Regions from separate parts of the Desulfovulcanus ferrireducens genome, predicted to be linked through region 1. Evidence: riboswitches for the same ligand, from Rfam matches in the RefSeq annotation. Region 1 holds a riboswitch; each other region holds the start of a gene.

Region 1 (6,233 bases):
TTTCAGTCCGCAATCAGGGTTTACCCATAAGCGCTCTGCCGGAATTACCTGAAGCGCCCGGCGAAGCAAAGAGACCATTTCTTCCACAGAAGGCACGCGCGGGCTATGAATATCATAAATCCCCGGCCCTATTTCATTAGGGTACTTGAATTCCTTGAATGTATCCAGAAGTGTCATCTGGCTGCGGCTGGCCTCAATGCTGATTACATCAGCATCCATAGCTGCAATCCACTCGATAATGTCTTCAAAGTCGCAATAACACATGTGAGTGTGGATTTGGGTTTCCTCTTTTACTCCTGACGTGGCCAGACGAAAACAATTAACGGCCCAGTCCAGATATTCATGCCAATGTTTACGCTTTAAAGGCAGGCCCTCGCGCAGGGCTGGCTCGTCAATCTGGATAATTTTAACCCCGGCCTTTTCCAGATCCTGCACTTCTTTGCGAATAGCCATGGCAATCTGCTTACAGGTCAGGCTGCGTGGTTGGTCGTCACGGACAAAGCTCCAGCAGAGCATAGTTATGGGCCCGGTGAGCATGCCTTTAACGGGTTTTGCAGTCAGTGATTGGGCATAGGTGATCCAGTCTACAGTCATGGTTTTGGGACGGTACACATCCCCATAAATGATAGGGGGCTTAACACAACGTGTGCCATAACTCTGCACCCAGCCATTTTCCGTAAAACAATAGCCCGCCAGTTGCTCGCCAAAATATTCAACCATATCGTTTCGTTCAGGCTCTCCATGCACAAGCACGTCCAGGCCAATTTGTTCCTGCCTGGCCACCGTATCCTGAATAAAACCCTGCATGGCCCGAACATAATCTTCCTGACTCATCTGCCCTGTTTTAAACTTGCGGCGTGTGCTTCGTATTTCAGCGGTCTGAGGAAAAGAACCGATGGTTGTGGTTGGTAAAAGGGGCAGATTTAGATGTGCCCGTTGCTTTTGTCTGCGCTCAGAATAAGGAGCGCTACGTTTAAACATATATTCGTCAGTGGCCCGCAGTTCTCTTTGCACTTGTTCATTTTTGACCAAGGGACTATTTTGTCTGCTGGCCATTATTTTCCTGTTTTCAGCAAGAATATTCCGGACAACTTTTTTATCTATTGCATCAGCTAAAACGCGCAACTCAAAACATTTTTGTTTGGCAAAGGCCATCCAGGACCTGATTTCGGGATTTAGTTTTTTTTCCTCCTCCAGATCAATGGGCACATGCAACAACGAACATGACGGTCCAAGGAGTACCCTATCGGCACCCAGAGCTGTGCAGGCTTTTGTTATCATCTGCAGTCCCTTGTCCATATCTACCCGCCATATATTTCGGCCATCCACAATCCCTAAGGAAAGGGTCATAGAAGAGGGAAGTTCAGCTAAAATGGGACCGAGTTGATAAGGGGAGCGAACAAGATCCAGGTGTAGTCCGTCTATGGGCAGGGACATGACAATATCCTTGTGCTCCAGAATATCTCCAAAATATGTGGCCAGCATAATTCTGGCCTCTCCTTTTGCCTTGGCCAGCCGCTCATAAACGTTTTGGAAACGGGCGCGGACATGATCTGGCAGGTCTAACACCAGGATGGGTTCATCAATTTGAATCCACGTTAATTCCCTCCTCACCCCCGCAATAATCTCTTCGTACACATTGACAATAGCATCAAGATGATCCCACCGGTCAAAGTTGTCGTCCTTTGACTTGCCCAGATAGACATACGTCAAAGGGCCGGGAATAACAGCCTTGATATTGTTGAATCCTGCTTCTTTGGCCTCTCGTATTTCATTGAACAGCTTTGAGCTGGACAGAGAAAAGGTTTGTTCGGGTGTAAACTCAGGCACAATATAGTGGTAATTAGTGTCAAACCATTTGGTCATTTCCATGGCAATAATCCCACCATCTTCACCTGCCGTGCCACGGGCCATGGCAAAATAAGTGTCCAGATCAACTTCGCTGCCCTCCCAATTATAACGTTTTGGGACTGCTCCTAAAGCTGCAGTCATATCCAGAATGTGGTCATAAAAGGAAAAGTCCCCAACAGGCAGAAGGTCAATACCGGCATCATGCTGCAGACGCCAGTGGTTAAGACGTAATTCCTTTGCCTTCTGAAACAGAGTCTCCTTGTCAATTTCACCTTTCCAAAAACTTTCTACTGCCTTTTTTAACTCCCGATGCAGGCCAATGCGGGGAAATCCCAATGAATGTGTGAGCATAAACTCCTCCTTTGAAAATTAGATGCAGACATAAAGCACGCGCCAGGCCTGACAAAAAGCCATAAAAAAACCCGCCCTCACGGGCGGGTTTGCGTCAGAATTGTTTAGAATCAGGAGAAAAGACAATAATCCACAAGTGCCACATGCAAATTTGCATGGCCTTCTCCCATTCTATTCTTCACCCAAACCGCGAGGTGAAAATAGACGCATCCCAGGACGTCTTCTGGCTTCCGGAAATGGCTTAAGTTAGCGTATCCTTCCCAGGTTTCCCCAGTGAATACGCCAGCCAGAATATTTTCCGGTCACAGCAGCGCGTCTGCCACGGATTTGCACCGTGTTCCGTTTCCTGAGCGCGTTTTATGTCTGTTTAAAAGTAGAGGGAATATAAGGAGAACAAGTTTTTCCTGTCAAGGAAGATAATGTAGGAGTGCAAAAAAATACCTGACACGCTTCGGTGTTCTTAAACCCAAAGCCCTTGTTCCTGCCTTCTGGTCTTTATCTTTTCCAGCAAGGAATAAGGAATGTCCAGATTTCCTTTCCCTGTTCCCAAGGCAATATGAGGTTTGATCGTGCCATGGAAATCCGAGCCGCCACTGACCAAAAGGTCTAATTCCTGACAGAGGTATAAATAGGCAGCAGTTTGATCCGGCGTATGTTCAGAATACAAGACTTCTACTCCGTCAAGACCAAGTTTTTTCAGCTGGACAAGCTCCTTTTCCAAGGCAGGCAAATGCAAATTCAGAGAAAAGGGATGGGCCAAAATTACGGTAGCCTGTTCCTTTTTAAGCAAAGAGATAGCTTCTTCAGGAGTAAGCTTTTGCTTGGGCACATAGGCACTGCCCCGGGGGCCAAGGTACTTATTAAAAGCCTCCTGTATAGAGGGAACAATTCCTTTCTTCATCAAAACCTGGGCCAGATGGGGACGCCCCACACTTCCTCCCCCGGCCAATTCTTTGACTTCTGCATAAGTGATGTCCAGGCCTAAGTCTTGGAGCTTGGCAATCATCAGCTCGTTGCGCTTATTCCGCTTGGCCTGCAAAGACCTCAAAGCTGCATCCAGCTGCTCCGCTTCAGGCCTAAGCCACAGACCGAGGATATGCATAATCCCGTCCGGATAATCCACGCTTAATTCACAGCCGGGGATGACTTCTAGACCTAGTTCTTTTCCTGCCTGCAAGGCAGAGGCAAGCCCTCTGATTGTATCGTGGTCAGTAAGGGCAATGGCCTTCAAACCTTGTTTTTTAGCCAGTCGAACCAGTTCGGTGGGGGTCAAGGTACCATCAGAGGCAGTCGAATGGGTATGTAAATCTATTTCAGGCATGTGGTTAAATATGCACAGACTCAAACATTAACAAATTTATCAAAATTGTAAATTTCAATTTAAAAATTGTTCCGCCAAAGACAGAGGCAATTAAAACATGGTGTTATCAATAGATACAATAGATAAACAGACGAATACTTTTAGTCTTAATGCCAGTCTTTTTTCTTACGTTTGTCTTAAAAAACTATTTATTTTAACTTTAGCTTGTTTTAAACTCCAGACTATGAGTTGCTACTTGAAACGATACGTAATCCTGCCCCTAGTTAGATCGTAAGGGGAAAGCTCAACCTTGACCCTGTCTCCCGGCAAAATACGAATATAGTATTTACGCATTTTGCCAGAAATATGCCCAAGTACCACATGCCCATTATCCAATTTAACTCTAAACATGGCATTGGGCAGTGCTTCTTCAACAACACCTTCCACCTCAATGGCTTCTTCTTTGGCCATAAAAACTCCTTTCAAAGGTTGATTAGTTAGTTTAACAAATTTAAAATGAATTATAATTAATAAATTGAAGCTATGAACATGTCAAGATAAACCAAAATCAGACTTTAGTATATTATGAAAAATAATCTTTCCATAAAATGGAGTAAGGGCGGACTTGATGAAACCGTAGAGGTTATCCGGCCAGATCTGGTCAAAATTGAGCGATTGCAAACAAACGCGCCCCATGGCCCGAAGATTCTTTTTTTTAGTGGAGGTAGTGCTCTCAAGGCGTTAAGCCAGAAGCTCATCCAATACACTCATAACTCCATCCACATTATCACTCCCTTTGATTCAGGTGGCAGCTCTGCCAGGTTAAGGCATGCTCTACGCATGCCCGCAGTTGGGGATTTACGCAACAGACTTTTGGCGCTAGCTGATAAAAGCGTTCCTGGAATCCCTGAAGTGCGGGCTCTGCTTTCTTATCGCTTTCCCAACAATCTCCCTCAAAAAAACTTGAGCATGATTTGGGGTGATATAGTAAACGGGAGTAGTCATCTTTTCCTTAAAGTCCCCCACTCCATACGCGAAAATATTTGTGATTACCTGCGCATAGTTGAACAAAATTTATCTGCGGACTTTGACTTCAACAGGGCAAGCCTGGGCAATCTTGTTCTTGCTGGGCTCTACTTAAAGAGTAACCGGAAGATTGACAGGGCAGTTGAAGAATTTTCCCGCCTGGTAAACTCCAGGGGAGTAGTCCGGCCAGTGGTCAACAGAAGCCTGCATCTGGCGGCTGAACTGGAAAACGGACAAAAGATAGTTGGCCAGCATCTTTTGACAGGTAAAGAGGTGCAGGCGATCCAATCCAGAATTAATGATATCTATTTGGTAGAAGACAACACATCACTTCTGCCTATTGAGGTGCAAGTTGATACTAAAACCAGGGACTTGATATTAAACGCAGATTTGATCTGCTACCCTATGGGTAGTTTTTATACCAGCCTAATTGCCAATCTTTTGCCCAAGGGAGTTGGTGAAGCTATAGGTCAAAACCCCTGCCCGAAAATATTTATTCCCAACACAGGAATTGACCCGGAGTTGCAGGGGATAAACCTCTCGAAACAGATCAAAATTTTATTGAAATACTTGAGAAAGGATAAATCTTCCCTGAACATAAGCAAGTTGTTAAACTTTGTAGTGATGGATGTCGATACCAACAGGTATGCCGGAGGAATCCGGGGAGAGGAGCTATCCACCTGGGGGATTAAGGTTATCCGTTATCCATTGGTCACTAAAGACTCTGCCCCCTACCTAGATGTAGACCGTTTATGCGAGATTATTTTTTCAATAACATAAGAGTCTGTGACCAAATTTTAACCGCTGATTGAAAGCCTTGGTTTCTGAAATGCATTACAAACGGCTTGAACAAGCCATCTTGGCGAAGCTTGCGGAAAAGCAGAGCATCAGAGTGAATGGGGTAAATATTTTGCGATACTGACCATAACTATCGACAGTTTAAATTGAGCGATTTTTTTTGCAGTTCAAACTTTGAGATTGGTTCGCTACACTTTGTTCCACTCGCAATGACAGGGGCGAGATTGTCATTGCGAGGGCAGCGAAGCTGTCCGTGGCAATCTCACCCATTGAGTGAAAATGGCTCAACTCAGCTATAATTAAAAAAATATTTGTTTACCCTAAATATCCCATTATGCTCTGTCCGCAAGCAAGCTATAGCTAGGTCCAAATCTTTGGACCAGCATGAAAGAAATCAGGATTGAAAAAACTATGAAAAATTGCCCTCTGAGTAGGGTTTGACCACAAACTCATGCATGATTGAACTATCTCTGAAAAAAATAAAAAGGGACAAATTATACCTGCCTGTAGCGTGGTTAATTTGCCCCTTTACTGTCTTGCTGGTCGGGATGAGAGGATTTGAACCTCCGACCCCTTGAACCCCATTCAAGTGCGCTCCCAGACTGCGCCACATCCCGACAATAAACAATTATAGAAGATTTAAATCTTACTTGTCAACATTTTTTTAATATCGACAGGTTACAGTGCATATAAATTGGTGGAGGCGAGGGGATTTGAACCCCCGACCTCAGACTTGCGAAGCCTGCGCTCTCCCAGCTGAGCTACGCCCCCTCTTTTTGAGAAGATAGGAGGATAAGAAATTAAGAAGATAGGGGAAAGAATCGCTGTTTCTTAACTTCCCAACCTCTTATCCATTACTCTCCTTTGACCGGTTAATCAAGTATAAGATCTCAACTTTCTGACATGA
Region 2 (6,532 bases), on a different contig from region 1:
TGCTTTGAGAGAAAGGGGGATTTTTGCTGACTTTATTCCTGATAAATACGTGGCGGAATCCGTGGTGGAAGGGCTTTTAAAAATGGGGATCAAGGGCAAAAAAGTGCTCATTCCCAGGGCCAAGAAGGCACGGGAGGTCCTACCGGAAAACCTGAGACGTGCCGGGGCAGAGGTAGATATTTTACCTGTTTACGAAACAGTATTAAGCCAGGAAAGCGACGCTAACGCTGATGTCCTCTTAGAGCAGATTAATGAAGGAAAAATTCAATATATTACCTTTACCAGTTCTTCTACTGTTGAGAATTTCTTTAGTCTCCTCGATGCTGAGAAACTTAAACCTTATGTATCTGCCGCAGAAGGCGGAAACGGTATAAAATTGGCCTGCATAGGTCCTATTACGGCTAGAACATTACAGAAGTATGGTTTTGATGCCCATATTCAGCCAGAAGAATTTACTATAGATGGCTTGGTGAAAGCTATAGTTGAATAGTTGAGTAGGTAAGTAGTTGAGTGGTTTAGTTGTTTTGTATTATTAAGAGAATAAATTAACTTAACCACTCAAACAAAAAAGGAGGATCAATGGCCTTACCCATAGCTGTTTTAATCTCAGGAAGCGGGTCGAATCTGCAATCCATAATTGATAAAATAGAACAGAAAGTGCTTCATGCCGAAATCAAGGTGGTTATCAGCAATAAACCCGATGCCTACGGACTAACAAGAGCCAAAAAGCATAATTTGCGCACGGAAGTTATCGAGCATCAAAATTTTTCTTCCCGCGAGGACTTTGATCAGGCCATGGTCCGGGTTATCAAGGAAGCAGGTGCAGAAGCGGTAATTCTGGCCGGATTTATGCGGATATTGACTCCTGCGTTCATTCAGGCCTTTCCCAATAAAATTTTAAATATACATCCTGCAATTTTACCCAGTTTTCCAGGCGTGCGTGTCCAGGCCCAGGCAGCTGATTATGGGGTGCGTTTTTCCGGGTGTACAGTGCATTTTGTGGACGAGAAAATGGATAATGGTCCGATTATTATCCAGGCTGTTGTGCCGGCCTATGTCAGCGATGATGGCCAGAGCCTCGGGCAGCGTATCTTGAATTGGGAGCATCGGATTTACCCTCAGGCTATTGAGTGGCTGGCCCAGGGAAGGCTTAAGATTGTGGGCAGAAAAGTGGAAGTGAGGGATTGCCCTCCGGTTTTTGTGCAAGCGGATGAAACAGCACCAGCCTTTGTCAATCCAGGACTGGAGCCGGGTTTTTAGTCACGCCAGACCAGGGATTTTGGGTTTAATTTAAAAAGTCTCGCCCTCTAATTAGTCGAATTATTTATTTTTTTATTTTTTCTTGTATCCTGCCTCTGGTGGGATTATAATTTCTGCCGCCATGATTTACTCCAGGTGGCCGCGCGGCCTTAATAGGGAACTCCGGTGAGAGTCCGGGGCGGTCCCGCCGCTGTAATTCCCGTGAAGGTTTTCTCCAGGTCATGACCACTGTCCTGCATTCCTGCTTAGGAGAAGTTAGGCAGATAGGATGTTGGGAAGTTAGGAAGATTGAAGAACACGGAAAAGGAGATGGGACTTTCGTTTATAAAAACCTATCTCCTAATCTTCTCAACTTCTGAACTTCTTTTTTTAAAAAAGGATGGGAAGGTCGGCAGAAAACCGGGAAGAGCCAGAAGACCTGCCTGGAGCTTGTCATGATTTTCTCTGCACGAGGATGCAGGGGAAATATTTATTTTATCCTCAAAATACTTAAGATTCTGAATTTTAAACCAAGGTACCCTAAATTTATTTTCGGAATGTCAGATAAGAATAACTCCTGCGTATCGCCCTGGGTGGCATTGCGCGGATATGAACCGTTAAGTTTATGTGACTGGCCGGGCAAGGTGACCGCGGTATTGTTTTTTGGTGGATGCAATCTGCGTTGCCCCACATGCCATAATGCCAGGCTTGCCTGGGAACCGCAAAGTTTACCCCAATTGGACCGGGGGATGGTTCTGGAAAGAATAGATCATGACAAAACCTGGTTGGATGGATTAGTGGTTAGTGGGGGGGAGCCAACTATCTTGGCGGGGCTTGAACAAGTCCTGACCACCTTAAGGGTATTTAATCTTCCGGTTAAGCTTGATACCAATGGTCTGCGGCCAGATGTGGTCAAGCTGGTCCTGGAAAAGGATTTGGTCCGGATGGTAGCCGTGGATGTCAAAGGCCCCTGGGGAAAATATCCCCAGCTGACTGGAAATAAGGTTAGCTCACAAAAAGCACAAAAATGTCTGGAAGCCATCTTTGATATGGCTAAAAAATGGCCGAACAGATTTATCTTTCGATGTACCAGGGTACCGAGTTTAACAGAAGATGATATGCATGAAGTTCAAACCTACCTGCCCAAAGGATTTGAATTGGTAGAGCAGACGTTCGTTAATGTTGAATGATTAATGTTGGATGTTTAATTAAAGAAGTGAAAGATAATATAATAGTTTAAAAGACATATAAATTTGCTTCAATGGTTATTGAATTATATAATTTTCTGGTAGATGATAAAAGAGAATATGTGATGTCTAAACAATTGTTAGAATGCGGAACATCAATTGGTGCAAATGTTAATGAAGCTCAGGTAGGATTTAGTAAAAAAGATTTTTTAGCGAAGATGTCTATTTCAGCTAAAGAAGCAAGAGAGACGCATTATTGGCTAAACTTATTAAAAGATAGTGGCTATATTGATCCTGATAAGCCGAAAGTAAAGCTCCTGTTTGATGAAATTGAGAGTATTATGAAAATTTTAACAAGCATAATAAAGACTGGACAACAGAATAAAAAATAATTCAACATTCAAAATTATCTGAAAGGAGATATATTTATGCCTAAACAAATCAAAAAGAGAGACGGCCGGCTGGAAACCTGGTCTGTAGATAGGATCGCCCAGGCTATTTTCAAGGCCTTAAAGGCCAGCGGGATTAAAGATCCTCTTTTGGCCAAAAGACTGGCCATGAAAGTGGAAAACAAGCTTGCAGATTTGGACATACCTGAGCAAGAGCAGGTCCAGGATATGGTGGAATTGGTCCTCATGGAGTCCAGGCTGTATCAGGCTGCTAAAAAATATATTTTATACCGGGAAAAGAGACGGGAGATTCGTAGCCAGAAAGAGGCCTTTTTAGATATCAAAGATACCATTGACAGCTACATGAACAAGTCTGATTGGCGGGTTAATGAGAATGCCAACATGGCCCACTCTTTTCAGGGGCTGATGCTGCATTTGTCCGGATCTGTGCAGGCCAGGTACGCCTTGGAAAAATATCCGGAAGAGATTCGTTTGGCCCATGAACATGGTTATTTTCATATCCATGACCTGTCTTTTGGCCTGGCTGGTTACTGTGCCGGATGGAGTTTGCGTGACCTTCTCCTGGAAGGGTTCAACCTGGAAGGACGGTGTTCTTCCGGTCCGGCCAAACATTTTGATTCTGCTTTGGGGCAGATGGTCAACTTTTTGGGCACTCTGCAAAATGAATGGGCCGGCGCACAGGCCTTTAATAATGTGGATACTTATCTCGCCCCCTTTGTCCGTTATGATGGCCTTGATTACCACCAGGTTAAGCAGGCCATGCAGAAATTTGTCTTTAACCTGAACACCACTTCCAGATGGGGGGGACAGAGCCCGTTCACCAATTTAACATTTGATCTGGTTCCACCTAAACATATTGCCAAAGAAGCAGTGATTATTGGTGGGAAGCTGCAAAATGAGACCTATGGGGATTTTGTCCCGGAAATGGAAATGATTAACAGGGCCTTTTTAGAGGTCATGCTGGAAGGTGATTACCATGGGCGCATCTTTTCTTTCCCCATTCCCACCTATAATGTGACGCCTGATTTCCCTTGGGAAAGTGAGGTCGGCGAACTGCTGCTCAAGCTTACAGCAAAATATGGTGTGCCTTATTTCCAGAATTTTATCAATTCAGACTTAAATCCCGAAGATGTGCGTTCCATGTGCTGCCGTTTGCAGATGGATTTAAGGGAGCTGAGGAAAAGAACCGGAGGTCTGTTTGGGGCGGGTGATTTGACCGGGTCTATTGGCGTAGTCACCTTGAACCTGCCTAAGCTGGCTTTTTTGGCTCAGGGTGAAGAGGACTTTTTAGATTTAATCGCTGAATATGCAGAGCTGGCAAAGGACTCTCTGGAATTTAAACGCAAGCTCATTTGCGATAACATGGAAAAAGGTCTTTTCCCCTTTTCTAGAAGGTACTTAAAAAATGGCCTTAAAGGTCATTTTAGTACTATTGGCTTGGTAGGCGGACACGAAGCCTGCATGAATCTGTTGGGCAAGGGTATTGAAACCGAGGCCGGCATGAGGCTGATGGAGAGGGTTCTTGAACATTTGCGTAACTTGACTGTAAAATTCCAGGAAGAAACCGGAAATCTATATAATCTTGAAGCAACCCCTGCGGAAGGAACAAGTTATCGCTTGGCCAAGATTGATAAGGCCCTTTACAATACTATCTATACTTCTGGAAATGGTGTGCCCTATTACACCAACTCCACAACTTTGCCTGTGGACATCACCAGGGACGTATTTTTTGCTCTGGAACACCAGAATAAACTTCAGCCTTTGTATACTGGCGGCACTGTTTTTCATACCTTCCTGGGTGAGGCTGTAACAGATACAGGTGCCTTAAGGAGCTTTATCCTCAAGGCATTATCCAAGACTAAACTACCTTATTTATCCATTACCCCGACATTTTCTGTTTGTAAGGAACACGGTTATTTGCAAGGCGAACATTTTACCTGCCCGAAATGTGGTCTGGATACCGAAGTGTATACTCGCGTGGTGGGTTATTACAGGCCGGTTAACCTTTGGAACAAGGGTAAGCAGGCAGAATACAGAGACCGGCAGGTATTTGAATTGGCAGTTTAAAGATTATTCGATCGTTGCCAGCTTGTTCTAGAAGCTTGTTTTTGTTAATGTTTGGGAACCTCTTTTTTACATAAGGAATCACCTTATGTAAAAAAATCAGAGCATAACTCCGTTAGCGTAAATAAAATATACGCAACGTATTGATATAAATAAACTTTGAACTTGATGTTTCATGCACTCCTGCCACGATGGGGGGCATGGGCCAGAAGGAGGTTCCCTATGTTTCGTTTTCTAAAAGCTTTGTTTGTTGTAGCTCTAGTTTGGACTTTGTGCATTGCTCCGTCTTTTGCCCTTGCTGGAGAACCGGTGAATATCAACACTGCCACTGTAGAGGAGTTGATTAGCCTTCCGGGTATAGGGCCGGTGATCGCTGAGAGGATAATAAAATACAGGGAGAAATATCCTTTTAGAATAAAAGAAGATATCATGCAGGTCAAAGGCATAGGTCCGGTTAAATGCGAGAGGTTAAAGAGTCTGATAACAGTTGAATGACTTTAAGCGGCCCGTAAGGGCCGTTTTTTTTTAGAGGAGGAAAATTTGGACAGTCAAATTAGAAGCCAAAGCCATGTTGGACGTTCAAAAATATCTTGACAGTTTTTGAGTAAAAAAAATATTCAGAATTTATGTTAGATGTTCTTATTACATCGAAAACACGCCTAAAACTTGTTTCTAAATTTTTTTTTAAATCCTCATGTAAGCAGTTATTTGCGGGAACTGGCAGCAGAGTTTAGCGAGTCCTCCAATGGTGTGCGCGTTGAACTGGAGCGTTTAACAAAAACAGGACTGCTGAAGAAGAAAGTTAATGGTCGCACCATTAAATATTCAGCCAACACCTTGCATCCCTTATTTCCCGAATTAAACACTATTGTGCGCAAGTATTTTGGTATTGATAAGATTATAGATGAAATTCATTCCCGACTGGGAAATGTAGAGGCGGCCTATATAATAGGCGATTATGCAAGGCATTGATTATGGTGTGATTGATCTGGTGATTGTCGTCAAGATTGATTGGCATTATTTACAGTATCTGGTGGAGAGGGCTGAACAGATAGTTAAATGTGGGTGCATCCGATAGCTGCACCGAAAATTTTCATCTAATTTTTTATATTTAACATATTGATTTCTTTGAACAAATTGTGGTTAAAGATTTAACATTTATTTAATTTTCATGTATTATCTCTGTTATTTCGTTAAGGAGGTAATACATGGTTGCTCAAGCTTTAATACAAAATATTACTATGACCAAAGCAAAAGAAGTTTTTTACGGTAGCATAGACCAACAATTCGAAACAATTTTTCATCTGATTGATGTTCCAAATATGAGTCTGTTTCAAGTTATACAAAAGTTAAAAGAAAATAACATTTATCAATGTCATCCAGCGATGTTATCTGCTATTATCCAGGCTAAGTTGGATGCACACTTTTCAGTCTATAAATGTCCAGAATGCGGTAAAAAAACTAGATTTAAAAGAAAAGCTCAGAAAACCGTCTCTACTACCTTTGGTAATATATCATTTCAATCTCCACAATTCTACTGCTCAAAATGTAAAGTCACTAGTGTCCGGTTTAAATTTAACCAAAAGAGCAGATAAGATAGAGTTATCAAGCAAATTTAAGTGATCTAGATTG
Region 3 (6,532 bases), on a different contig from region 1:
TTCGTCTTTTCACCTCTTCTCTTTTGAGCCAGTGGACACACCCTATTTTAACCGCTGATTGAAAGTCTTTGTACCAGCATGACCAGCATGAAAGAAATCAGGACTGGAATAAACCATGGGGATTAAGTTGAAAAGGTGTGGTCACAGGCTCTTTTATGGTTATTCCACTTTCTTCTTCCAATATTCACAATCACTGTGGCCAGGTAGCCGGGCATGGATTTCAAGGCCTGGGCCAGGTCTTCACAGACAAACTCTTTATCTTCCTGTTCTACATAACAGACCATTTTGGCCCTATGTTCCAATCCATGTTTTTTAAGAAGAGCGTAAAGCTCGGAAATTTTCTTGCCCACCTTATATAACACCAGTGTTTCACATCTGGTAAGGCATTTCTCCACTTCCTGCATGTCTGTGCCAGGAACGAGCAAAAGTCTATCTTCCTGCATGGTCAGAGGATAACCAAGCTTTGCACTCACGGCCTGAAATGCAGTGATGCCGGGCACCACATGGATCATCGAGCGATGCATTCTTTTGGATAAAAGGTGCAGAAGATAGCAACTGGTGCTATAGACCAGCGGATCACCAAGTGTGACCTGCACCACTATTTGGTTTTGATTGCATCGTTTAACAACCAACGAGGCCATTTTCTCCCATGACGTCCATGTCTTTTGTTCATCCCTATCCATAGGATAGACATGCTCGACTATTTCCTGGCGATCAAGCCATGGCTTGATCGCCTCTAAAGCGAGGCTGGTTTTAGAACGGGCTGAACAGGGGCAGATGATCACATCTGCCCCTTTAATCATGTTCACAGCCCTGATAGTCAAAAGGTCTGGCGCACCCGGGCCAACACCCAGGGCATAAAAATGTCCTTTCTCAGGATAAGTAACATATCGATGCATAAACTGATACGTCCTGTAGATGCGGGGTAACCCCCTTTCGTACTTTAAAGTTGGTCCACTACAGTTTTTAAGTGTTCGACCCAGATATCTACAATCTGATCATATTCAGCCGTGCCTTTAAGTACCGGTATACATTCTATTCCTTGTGCAGTGAGCACTGATTTCCAGGAGTCTGGTTCATCTCCGGCCATATCGTTGCGGGCATGGTCACCAGCCACAGACATAAACGGAAGGAGATACGCCTTTTTTATTCCGCGGCTTTTTAGTTCCTTGACAGTATCCTCAAGGGATGGCGCACCTTCTACAGTGCCCACGAAAATATTTTTGTCCTTTTGCCACAAGTAATATTGCAGGGCCGGATAACAGGCATTGGCCGAATGGTACGACCCATGCCCCATGTAAAGAACTGCCTCTTCCTGTTTTCTTTGTGCCGGGATGTTTTTGAGCAAGGCCTGAACTGTTTTTTGAAAATCTTCGTGTGTTGCCAATAACGGATGACCTACCAGGATTTTTTGTATGCCCTTGGGCAGACCTGAAAAGCTTTGTGCCACCTGGACCAGATAATCATATTCCGCGCCTGGAATAGTGTGCAATGATTGCACAGCCACATGGGTAAAGCCTTCATCCATCATTTTGGCCAGGGCCTGGGCCGGAGAAAGGAGTTTTTGCCCTTTCTTAGCCAATTTATGGCGGATAATCTTTGACGTATAGGCCCAGTACACAGGTATGCCCGGAAAGGCCTGACGCACTTTTTTTTCTATATTGGTGAAGGCTTTTTGAGCCTGCGTATAAGTCGTGCCGAAAGCCACCAATAAAATACCTATTTTTTTCTCTTGCTTATGGCCATGAGCAAGGACATCACTTGCCAAGGTAAGTAAGAAAAAAAGTCCCACCACAACGGGTAAAACCCGCAATCCCAAAAAATTACGCATAATAAACCTCCCAAAATTTTTTTGGGGCTAATAACTAAATGGTGTATATGGGGATAAATGCGACAGGCCTGCTAGGTAGCTTATAGCTTCTTTTAGCCGGGCACTCAAATTTTATGTAGTTTGGGCGCCCGGTATCAATTTTTCTTCGTTTTGAAGCTGAAGCTTTGAGCTTGATCGTTCCCAGCAGGTAGTCATACACCCGGCCTCCTGAACAAAGCCCCCGTTGTTCAGGAGAAAAGGATATCTTTTGGCAGGTCTTCCGGCTCATCCCATCAGCCTCGGCCTTCCCATCCATTTTGAGAACTCAAAATAGGACAGTGGCGCACACGGAGACTGACTTTTGTGGGAATCACGGCGGCGGGACCGCTCCCGATTTTCACGGGATTCCCTATTAAGCTTTACAAGCACCAAAAGATAAAATGAACAGTGACATTTTTTTAGCTCAGGACGCAGAGGAAAGCAAGGGAATTAGTTGAGTGGTCGAGTAGTCGAGTGGTTGAGTGGTTGAGTGGGAGAGTGGGTGAGTGGGGTGGTGGGAGTCTGGAAGTTGAGGCGGTTCAGTCCATCCAAGCTAAACGAAATTGAATCAGGCCGTCATCAGGAAAACTCCTGCCAGCATGATCATGGCCCCGCAAAGCCTTAGCTTTAAATCCTTTTCCTTAAAGACTAGTGCACCAATAATCACCCCGAAAACAATGCTTAATCGCTTGATGGCTATTACATAAGGTACCAAGCCGATGTTTACTGCTGACATTTGGGAAATGAGCCCCATTGCTGTAAATAGTCCGATTAGGCTCAGCAAAAAGATGTTTTTTCTGGAGCCAAGGGAAATACTTTTTTGCTGTTTGAATAAAAGCAAGGTCAGGCCGGAAGCAATAAATGCTTGAACGCAAAAGGCCCAGAAAAAAGGGGATGTCTCCCTTATGCCCATTTTATCCACATTGGCGGCGATGCTCCAGATAAGGGCTACACAAAGCATAAGCCTGGGGCCTTTTTCTGAAAACAGTCCCTTGATGGGCCCCCAAAAGCCAGGTTTTGAGCTGCCTAAAATATATGAACCCAGAAAAATCAGAAACACGCCCAAAAAACCAGTAGGTTCTGGCTTGTCGCCGACCATGAGCGGAGAAGTAAAGAGCAAAAAAATCGGCGTAAAACTAAGGAGAGGCAGGGTCAGGGATAGGTCAGAGGCTTGGATGGCCCGGATATACAGGATCGTGGCCAGGATATTTAATCCGCCTCCAAGGGCCAGGATCCCCAAAAAACGCAGACTTAAATATTCAGGGACAGGGGTTATGAAACTTAAAGGAAGGAGAAACGGCAGGGAAAAGGCCTTCCATGCCCAGGCAATGACCAGAAAATTATTACCCTGTAGTCCCTTTTTGCAGAGGCCATCTTTAATGGCCTCGCAAAGGGCGGTAAACAAAGAGAGAACAATCCACATCAGTTCGGTTAGTATGCAGGTTTCGGGCCCAGGTGAGGGTATTTAATAAAGTTATTCACGTGAAGGACACATTATGAACAAGCCTGGTTTATATCCTGCGATCTACCAGGGCGTTGCGCTGATAGGCCCTCAAATGAAATTCTGGCAAGGCAGCCAGGATATGGTCAAAAATATCGGCCTGAATAGCCTCGTAATTGGCCCAATTTGTATCATTCACAAAGCAGTAAATCTCCAGTGGCAGACCTTTATCCGCCGTAGGCTGTAGATGACGCACGATCAGGGTCAGGTCTTGTCTGATATTGGGATGGGACTTAAGATAAGCCAGGATATAGGCCCGCAAGGTACCCAGGTTTGTCAGGCGCCGGCCATTGAGCACTGATTCCGGACTGGCTCCTACATTTTTATTGTGCTCCTCGATTTCTATCCTTTTTTGCTCCAGATAACTTTTGAGAATATCTATTTTTGATAAACGCTCCATGAGCTCGTCGTCCAGAAACTTGATGCTGGACTGGTCTATTAAAATAGATCTTTTAATCCTGCGCGCTCCGGCCTCTTCCATCCCCCGCCAGTTTTTAAAGGAATGATCCAAAAACTTAAATGTAGGGATTGCCACAATGGTCTTGTCAAAATTTTGCACTTTGACTGTATGCAGGGCAATATCAATGACATCGCCGTCAGCTCCAAACGCAGGCATCTCAATCCAGTCACCTTTTCGCAAAAGATCGTAACTGGCAATTTGAATGCTGGCCACAAAGGATAAAACCGTATCCTTAAAAATGAGCATGAGCACAGCGGTCAAAGCACCAATTCCACTTATCAGGCCCCAGGGAGATTTATCCAGGATAATGGAGATAAGAAAAATTCCCCCAATAATATAGACAAAAATTTTGACTAGTTGCAGATAACCTTTGATGGGGCGCCTGGCTGAAATGGGGTAGGTATTGTAGATGTCAACAAAGGAATCGAGAAGTTTGTTTACGACAAGAATAATAATAAAGGTTACATAAATAGAGACAATTTTCTGGCCATAGGAAAACAATGTGGGGAGGGCCTTTAGACCATAATAAAAGACCATGGCCGGGATCAGTAAGATCAACTGGTTAAACACCTTGTTCTTGATCAATACATCGTCCCATTTGGTCTTGGTCTTTGTAAGAATTTTATTGATCAAACCGAGCAGGTATTTTTGGCTCACTACATAACTTAACCAGCTGACAATAAAGACAAAGGCTAATTTAACCAGGTCGATACCGTAAGGGATATTCGCTAATCCATCCCAGATTTTATCCAGCATAACTTCTTTTACCTCTTAAACTTTTAGCCTTTCTGAACATCGTGTTTTACTCATATTCCCTGGTGTTTTGCCCTAGTAGACAAAAAACCTCATAGGTGATGGTTCCCCACCATTTGGCCAGCTCTTCCGGCAGGATTTTCTCTTTACCCTGTCCACCCAAGACATAGGCCAGGTCCCCCGGCCTGGTCTGCGGAATATGGCTTATGTCTATGGCTGTGAGTTGCATACAGACGCGGCCGATAACGGGGGCTCTTCTGCCATGGACAAGCATCCATCCTTTGTTGGACAGAGCGCGGGAGTAATTGTCTGCATAGCCACAGGCAACAAGAGCCACTTGCATGTCTCGCGGGGCAGTAAAAGTTTGACCATAACTTATACTTTGTCCTCTGGACAGGTCATGTACGGACAGGACCGGGGCCGTGACCTCCATTGCCGGAGTAAGCTTCTGTCCCTTTGCCTCCCACTTGGTTCCCCAAAATGGATTGGAGCCGTACAGGGAAATCCCCGGACGTTGGCCATCATAATGAAGTTCAGGGTAGGCCAGTAGGCCGGCAGAATTGACCAGAACCCGGGCAAACGAAAGGCCCCCTTTGTGCAGGTCCAGGCAAATCGTATCAAATTTCTTGCCCTGGGCCAGGACAAATTCCTTGGTTTCCGGATCATCAGCCGTGGCCAGGTGAGAGCAGACCATCTTTACTCGCACGTGGGGCATGGATTTAAGCTTGTTGATAAGTTTTGGCACGTCGTCCCTGGTAAAGCCTAGTCTGGCCATGCCCGTATCAAATTTAAGGGCGATACTTACCTGCCTGTCATTTCCAATATATTCTTGCAAGTAAGCCATCTGTTCCCACGTATAGATAAAAGGCATGATTTTATGGGGCACAATCTTTTCATAGTCTTCTTTTGTCACAGGTCCGAGTAAAGAAATGATCTCCCCGTCAAAAGGAACCTCCCGCAAAACCACTGCCTCATCAACGGTACCAACAGCCAGGATTTTGGCCCCGGCCTGGGCCAGAGTCGTGGCCACAGGGGCCAGCCCATGTCCGTAGGCATCAGCTTTGATCACAGGGATAGGGTTAGGGGCCATGGTTTTCAAAAACAAAAAATTTGCCCTGATCTTTGACAGATTTATCCTTGTTTTTACCAAATTATACCAGATAGTAGACATATTTGCTCACTTTAATCCAGTAGATTTTGTTTTGCTGTATATTTTTTCTCTTTTGGTTTGTAAACCATTATTATGCCAACGAAAACAGTTCTTGCCCATGTCCTCCATTTGATCGGGTGGACCCGCTAGCGTTCTAACTCAAAAGTATTTTCCACTTTTCGTCATTCTAAGGGAGCGGAAGGACCGAAGGATCTCCTGCCGTAGCGAACGGGATTCTTCGCTTTGCTCAGAATGACGTAATCAGAGCAACTAGCTGATGCACCCGACAAGACCTATGTAACATTTGAGATGGTTCAGGTTTTTAAATCGATTAATATCCTTGATTTCAGTAAAAAGGTAATGGTCGTTTTAATCCTTGCCTTCGGGAAGGGATGTTGCGAAAATAGTGTACGTCATGATTCCGTTTGACTTCCCACCTTATCTCACAACGCATTAAAATAACATAAAATCAGACCCCATCCTAATATCTAACCCCTAAATAATTAAGCGATTTTTAATTGAGTTTTACATTAACTATTTGGAATAAAAGTAGATTTTAAGCCAGCGATTTTCACTCAATAGGTGAGATTGCCACGGGCAGCTCCGCTGCCCTCGCAATGACAATCTCGCCCCTGTCATTGCGAGCGGAACAAAGTGGAGCGAAGCAATCTCAAAGTTTGAACTGCAAAAAAATCGCGCAAGTTAGGATTTAACTTACTTTTAATCTTTCACGTCTCACGCAGTACGCTTTAAAAGAATAATTAAGAGAAGCGAGCCAATTTTTATATTATTATATTAGGTTGGCAAAAAGGAAGTTTT

The links. Region 1 has a riboswitch for cobalamin ahead of metE (5-methyltetrahydropteroyltriglutamate--homocysteine S-methyltransferase). Riboswitches for the same ligand answer to the same signal wherever they lie in the genome.
Region 2: it holds a riboswitch for cobalamin, as region 1 does, so the genes downstream of both, KFV02_RS09055 (anaerobic ribonucleoside-triphosphate reductase activating protein) here and metE (5-methyltetrahydropteroyltriglutamate--homocysteine S-methyltransferase) in region 1, are expected to answer to the same signal.
Region 3: it holds a riboswitch for cobalamin, as region 1 does, so the genes downstream of both, KFV02_RS06320 (hypothetical protein) here and metE (5-methyltetrahydropteroyltriglutamate--homocysteine S-methyltransferase) in region 1, are expected to answer to the same signal.

What each region holds. Positions count from the first base shown of each region.
Region 1 is NZ_JAGUQP010000046.1:342-6,574, reverse strand. Features, by position in the region: gene metE (5-methyltetrahydropteroyltriglutamate--homocysteine S-methyltransferase) at 1-2,202, opposite strand, end outside; cobalamin riboswitch at 2,399-2,568, opposite strand; gene KFV02_RS11135 (PHP domain-containing protein) at 2,663-3,523, opposite strand; gene infA (translation initiation factor IF-1) at 3,755-3,973, opposite strand; gene KFV02_RS11125 (GAK system CofD-like protein) at 4,088-5,308, shown strand; tRNA gene KFV02_RS11120 (tRNA-Pro) at 5,867-5,943, opposite strand; tRNA gene KFV02_RS11115 (tRNA-Ala) at 6,022-6,097, opposite strand.
Region 2 is NZ_JAGUQP010000025.1:1-6,532, reverse strand. Features, by position in the region: gene cobA (uroporphyrinogen-III C-methyltransferase) at 1-490, shown strand, start outside; gene purN (phosphoribosylglycinamide formyltransferase) at 580-1,260, shown strand; cobalamin riboswitch at 1,377-1,700, shown strand; gene KFV02_RS09055 (anaerobic ribonucleoside-triphosphate reductase activating protein) at 1,695-2,429, shown strand; partial or broken gene KFV02_RS09050 (four helix bundle protein) at 2,492-2,818, shown strand; gene KFV02_RS09045 (ribonucleoside triphosphate reductase) at 2,855-4,903, shown strand; gene KFV02_RS09040 (ComEA family DNA-binding protein) at 5,123-5,395, shown strand; gene KFV02_RS09035 (hypothetical protein) at 5,567-5,872, shown strand; gene KFV02_RS09030 (hypothetical protein) at 6,109-6,495, shown strand.
Region 3 is NZ_JAGUQP010000014.1:22,870-29,401, forward strand. Features, by position in the region: gene cobI (precorrin-2 C(20)-methyltransferase) at 123-899, opposite strand; gene KFV02_RS06315 (sirohydrochlorin cobaltochelatase) at 944-1,831, opposite strand; gene KFV02_RS06320 (hypothetical protein) at 1,866-2,099, opposite strand; cobalamin riboswitch at 2,064-2,258, opposite strand; gene KFV02_RS06325 (EamA family transporter) at 2,418-3,272, opposite strand; gene KFV02_RS06330 (mechanosensitive ion channel family protein) at 3,361-4,566, opposite strand; gene alr (alanine racemase) at 4,613-5,734, opposite strand.